DNA from 2 places in the Endozoicomonas sp. ALE010 genome. Region 2 is predicted to be linked to the other one. Evidence: predicted binding sites of a transcription regulator. Region 2 holds the regulator's gene; the other holds the start of a gene.

Region 1 (3,134 bases), on a different contig from region 2:
GTAGCAAGCACCCTGTCGTTTGGTCTGATCGCCACCTATATGCTGGTTCCCATTGGTTTCGGCAATATCTACCTGACCCAGATCCTGGCGGGCAACCTCAACGATAATGGCTTGAACATTGACCCTGACCTGATGCCATCAGCCATGGCTCTACCGGTACTCGGCATGTTTATTGGTCTGCTTGTGGCTGTGTTCTGGACTTACCGTAAACCCCGCCACTACCACATTGCAGAGAGCGCCCTGAAAACCGCTAAGGAAGAGCTGCCATCCATGGAGCCAAAGGCCGTGCTGATTACCCTGGTATCCATTGCGGCGGCACTCGGCGTGCAACTGTTCACCGACTCCATGGCCATGGGTGCAGCCACAGGCTTTATGATGATGATCCTCGGCGGCATTGTGCACTGGCGGGAAGCGGATGATGTCTTTGCCCGGGGTGTAAGAATGATGGCCCTGTGTGGATTTATCATGATCTCTGCCTCTGGCTTTGCCGAAGTACTCAGGACAACCGGGGATATTCCTGCCCTGGTGGCCATGGTTGAAGAGCTGGTTTATGGCAGCAAGGCACTGGCCGCATTGCTGATGCTGCTTGTTGGATTGATGATCACCATGGGCATTGGTTCTTCCTTCTCAACCATTCCCATTATTGCCACACTTTATGTCCCACTGGCACTGGCCCTTGGCTTTTCACCTCTGGCAACCGCTGCGCTTGTTGGTGCATCCGGCGCGCTGGGTGATGCAGGCTCTCCAGCCTCCGACTCCACTATTGGTCCAACCGCCGGGCTGGATGTGGATGGCCAGCACGACCATATCCGTGACACCGTTATTCCAACGTTTATGCACTACAACATTCCCATGATCCTGTTTGCCTGGATCGCGGCAATGATTCTGTAATTAATGCGTATCCTTTGAAGGGTTAACTAAAAAATAAAGCCACTGAAGACAGTGGCTTTATCTCCACTCAGCAATCACATTACTTGCTGGCAATCGTCGTATTATCCAGTCCGAGCTTAGCCAGGTATTTATCAACCACCTTGCCTGGCAGTGGGATATAGCCATCCTTCACAACCACTTCCTGCCCCTGTTTCGAGAGCAGCAACTTAACAAATTCGCGCTCAAGGGGAGACAGTGGCTTGTTAGGCTGCTTGTTCACATACACGTACAGAAAACGTGACAGAGGATAGCTGCCATCAACCGCATTCAGCGGCGTCGCCTCAACAAAGGACTGGCCTTCTTTCTTCGCCAGTGCAACGGTTCTCACACTGGAGGTTTTGTAACCAATACCGGAATAGCCAATACCGTTCAGCGATGCAGAAACCGACTGAACCACCGAGGCGGAACCTGGCTGCTCATTCACACTGTTTTTAAAATCCCCCTTACACAGCGCCTTCTTCTTGAAGTAGCCATAAGTGCCGGATACCGAGTTACGTCCATACAGCTGCACAGAGCGGTTCTGCCAGGATCCACTCAGGCCAATATCACCCCAGGTCTTCACTTCACTGTCTGCGCCACACTTGCGGGTTGACGAGAAAATCGCATCCACTTCGGCCATGGTCAGGCCTTTGATGGGATTATCTTTGTTAACAAAGACTGCCAGCGCATCAATCGCCACAGGAATCGCCGTTGGCTTGTAACCATGCCTTTTCTCAAATGCTTCCAGCTCCTTGTCCTTCATTTTCCGACTCATGGGGCCGAAGTTTGAGGTACTTTCGGTCAGAGCGGGAGGTGCAGTAGAAGAACCCGCCGCCTGAATCTGAACATTCACATTGGGATAAATGCGCTTGAAATCTTCGGCCCAGAGCGTCATCAGATTTGCCAGCGTGTCTGAACCCACGGAGGACAGGTTACCGGACACGCCACTGGACTTACTGTACTTTGGCAGGGATGGATCCAGCTGGCTGGCCATGGCAGCACCACTGGCCAACGCCAGCGCTGCGGTAGCAGACACAGCCAGGACTCGCTTAAATGCCGTTACGTGTGTTGTTATTTTCATCATTTGCTCTCCAGGATTTACGCGCCCTGTTCGAATAACAGCGCCTTCTCATCTTTAAGGGCTATCAAAGGTTGATCTGAGGCGTGAGCCTCCTTGCTTGACTTCCGGGAATCAAATATAGAGCTTGAATATGACAATTCTGTGAAGGCGGAGATCAACAGACAAAGGACACCCACTTTTTAAAAAGTGAAGAGAGCAAACCGTGGCCGGGTCTTTTATTTTTAAAGGGTGGCTTTACGGGGAGCAGGAGGCGTTCCTCAGTCACTCCCAACTTGCTCCTTTACCAGCGTGGTGACGATGGATAAAGCCCCCAGCTTTTTGCGGCTTTCAAAGCTGTAGAGCGTTTGGGTGCCTTTGCCGGTGGCACGTCGGGCAATCAGACAATCAGAGAAATCCACTTTGGGAGTTTCGCTGTAATCCATCAGCGCGCTCTGCAGGGCACTCCAGTCTTCAAAAATGAACCGGGTGTTACTGGCGAGCTGTTTGAGAACGGAGTGTATTTCTGCTTTGGTTAATTCAAAGACGGTTTCCAGCACCCACTCGGTTTCGGCCAGGACAATGTCTGAGAGGTAAACGGAGTCAGCAGAATTAATGGTTTCAGCCGCCACTCTCGCTTGCCAGGGCGGGTTACGGGCATCGACCGGCGCTATCAGATAACGCAAAAGCACATTTGTATCAACAGCAATCATGATTCACCCGCGAATTTTCTGGCGGTTTTATTTTTGATGGCCTTCCTGGTGTCCTCTCGCGTCAGGTGTTGATGGGTATCACCAGGTAATTTGATGGTGCCAGAAAGGTCATCGGAGGTCATCTTTACCAAATGTGCCACACCATCGCGCTCGAAAACCTGTATATAGTCGCCTGGTTTTAGCCCGAGCTTTTGGCAGATACTTTGAGGAATAGTCACTTGCCTTTTGGTCGTTAGTTTATGCACGTCACACCTCTCTCTGTATTACTATATTGAAATAGTAATACTATCGTAGGCAAAGGTTGTACACAGGGCAAGAAAGGTTGTGGCTAGGAGCCTGTCCGAGAATAGCGCCCGTAGCGAGGATTGCGAGAAATTGAGGATAAAAATTTCTGATTCTGAGGAGAATAGCGGGGCTATTTGACGAAGAAGCAGGAATTTTTAGACCAATTTATC
Region 2 (3,134 bases):
CGGATACTTCATTCATGGCAGCGAGATACATTTCCAGATGACTCATGGGCGTGCCATGAAGATCCTTATCCGTCTCTTCATAGAGAATAATTTCATTAATGAAGCGGGCAGACGGGGCATCCGTAACTGGCACCCAGGGTAGCTGCATGGAAGTAAACTCAAGCTGCAATCTTTTCGCCAGCGACATAAAATCCCATACAGCAAATACATGAGCTTCCATAAAGGCCGACAACGTCTCCACACTGTTAATTTTCTGGTAGATGGAGTGATTGAAAAGTTGTTCTTGAAGAGGGCGTAAGTCTTCTGTAAACATGATAGTCTCCCGCTATAAGCAATTTGCTCTGGTAGGCCGACAAGACTACATAGATATTGGACACATGGCAGCCTGTGCTCATTTTTTTATCGGCAAAACATGTGTCGGCTGGAAGGCCCTGACTATATTTCCAAAACACAGAACTCCAAGGGCGCAGATGAAATTTATACAATCGATAACAGGCGCTGATAAATGTGCAGAGCTGCTGGATCAGCACGTACCACGCTGGAAAGACTTTATTCAACTGGCTCGCCTTGATCGCCCCATTGGCATTTATCTACTGCTATGGCCAACACTCTGGGCGCTCTGGCTCGCGGCCGAAGGCATACCCTCTGTTGGTAATCTGGTGGTTTTCATTCTTGGGGTGGTGCTGACCCGCAGCGCTGGCTGTGTTGTTAATGACTATGCTGACCGACATTTTGATGGTCATGTAAAACGAACCCGGCAACGTCCGTTGGTGACCGGAAAGATAACCCCGAAAGAAGCCCTGATATACGCCGCCAGCCTGTTTTTCGTGGCCTTTCTCCTGGTGTTGACCACCAATGCCCTGACCATCTATCTCTCCTTTGCCGCCCTGCTACTCGCCTCAGCCTACCCTTTTGCCAAACGACACACGTATCTGCCGCAAGTGGTATTGGGTGCCGCATTTGGCTGGTCCATCCCCATGGCATTTGCCGCCGAGGCCGACACACTGACCACTCAGACATGGCTGTTGTTTATCGCCAATCTGTTATGGACTGTCGCCTACGATACCCAGTATGCCATGGTGGACCGAGATGATGATCTGCAGATCGGCATTAAGTCCACCGCCATTTTATTTGGCGAAATGGATAATCTGATTATTGCCTGTTTTCAGACGTTTACCCTGATAGCCCTGCTGATGCTGGGTTTACAGCTGGAATTAGCCTGGCCATTCTATGTCAGCCTTGTTGCCGCCGCCGCAGGTTTTACCCACCAGCAATGGTTAACCCGCAACCGTGAAAGGGATCCTTGTTTCAAAGCCTTTCTTTCTAATCATTGGGTTGGTGCCGCCATATTTCTCGGTCTGGTCTGTTCTCTGTGATGACTGACTGAAACACCTGAATTTGAAGGTTGAGCCGAAAGCGCTCAACCTTCACCTCCCCTTTATCACTTCAACGACGGGAAAACAGTAACTCATGGGTTGGACAACCCGCAAAAAGTCCATCAAATTTTCATCAACGTCATTTTTCTGTAACATTCCCTCGCTGTAATACCTGTCATAAAGATAAACGGTTACCAAAGCAATCTTCTCTCATTCAACCCCGGGGTATTCTCATGTCTGGCAAAACAATTCTAATTGTGGATGATGAAGCACCCATCAGGGAAATGGTCGCTATGGCGCTGGAAATGGCTGGTTATCAGTGCCTGGAAGCAGCTGATGCAAAGCAGGCGCACTCACTGGTGGTGGATAACCGACCCGATTTGATCCTTCTGGACTGGATGCTACCGGATATCTCGGGTATCGAACTGGCCAGACGACTTAAGCGTGACCAGCTGACAGCAGAAATTCCGATCATTATGTTGACCGCCAAAGGGGAAGAAGACCATAAAATCCAGGGGCTGGAAACCGGTGCGGATGATTACATCACCAAGCCTTTCTCCCCCCGCGAGCTCGCTGCCCGACTTAAGGCCGTACTGCGCAGAACTCATGGAATGGACGAACAGTCGGCTATCGTCGTCAAAGGACTGGAACTGGACCCTGTCAGCCACCGGGTCAGTATTGATGGCAACCCGGCCGAAATGGGGCCAACGGAATACCGGCTGCTGCAGTTCTTCCTGACTCATCAGGAGCGAGCCTATTCCCGTGGGCAGTTGCTTGACCAGGTCTGGGGTGGCAATGTGTATGTTGAAGAGAGAACGGTGGATGTCCATATTCGCCGCCTGAGAAAAGCGCTGGGCAGTGGCTATGAGAATTACATTCAAACCGTCAGAGGTACTGGCTACCGTTTTTCCACTAAAGCGTAGAATGCTGGAATTCAATGAAAATGGCTTCAGTGACGTTTTCCTCATCACCACCTGATGACATAAGAATGATGGTCAGGATCAATCACCATAAGCTCAACAAACTGCGGAACTGCCTGTGACCACCTCTGCCCGATCCTGGTTTACTGGTCGAATAGTGTCAATGCTTGCCATCGGGCTGCTGGTCGGCTGGCTGGCGGACCGGATTTTTCTGGGGCTTTTTCTTGCCACATTATTCTACCTTCTCTGGAGCCACCAGCAACTGCACCGATTGCTGATATGGCTTGATAAGGCTGCCCACAAAGAGCTGGATCCCCCGGAAAGCACAGGCGTATGGGGTGAGATCTTTGACGGTATTTATAGAATTCAGCGCAAACACAACCGCTCAAAACAGCGACTTGCCAGCGTGATAGAACGCATACAGGATTCAACGGCAGCATTAAACGACGGAATCGTCATGGCCGACCAGAATGGTTCCCTTGAGTGGTGGAACCGTGCCGCCGGAGAGTTACTGGGCCTGCAAATGCCCGATGACCAGGGACAGCTCCTGACAAACCTGGTCAGAAATCCAAAATTTGCCCGCTATATGAACAATAGCCACGGCAAAGAGCCCATTAAGATCGATTCACCGGTGCATGAGAGCCGACAGCTTCAAATAGCCATTACCGTTTATGGGCAGGGCAATCGACTTCTATTGGTCAGGGATGTCAGCCGGTTGCATCAGCTTGAAATCATGAGAACCGATTTTGTTGCCAATGTTTCCCATGAATTGAGAACACCTCTAACCGTGATTTCCGGTTACCTGGAGACCATGAGTGACGGTATAGCAATGAATCCG

The links. The regulator PhoB, encoded in region 2, activates phosphate uptake and scavenging genes when phosphate is short. The targets are predictions, from matches to a motif close to TGTCATANNNNTGTCANA.
Region 1: the regulator PhoB is predicted to act here: its motif matches at 2,120-2,137, upstream of ACO6UY_RS16130 (PstS family phosphate ABC transporter substrate-binding protein).

The regions. Positions count from the first base shown of each region.
Region 1 is NZ_JBLYNV010000041.1:12,633-15,766, forward strand. It holds gene ACO6UY_RS16125 (Na+/H+ antiporter family protein) at 1-891, shown strand, start outside; gene ACO6UY_RS16130 (PstS family phosphate ABC transporter substrate-binding protein) at 971-1,990, opposite strand; gene ACO6UY_RS16135 (PIN domain-containing protein) at 2,248-2,679, opposite strand; gene ACO6UY_RS16140 (AbrB/MazE/SpoVT family DNA-binding domain-containing protein) at 2,676-2,924, opposite strand.
Region 2 is NZ_JBLYNV010000047.1:41,295-44,428, reverse strand. It holds gene ACO6UY_RS17615 (DUF3050 domain-containing protein) at 1-313, opposite strand, end outside; gene ubiA (4-hydroxybenzoate octaprenyltransferase) at 471-1,376, shown strand; gene phoB (phosphate regulon transcriptional regulator PhoB) at 1,610-2,299, shown strand; gene phoR (phosphate regulon sensor histidine kinase PhoR) at 2,415-3,134, shown strand, end outside.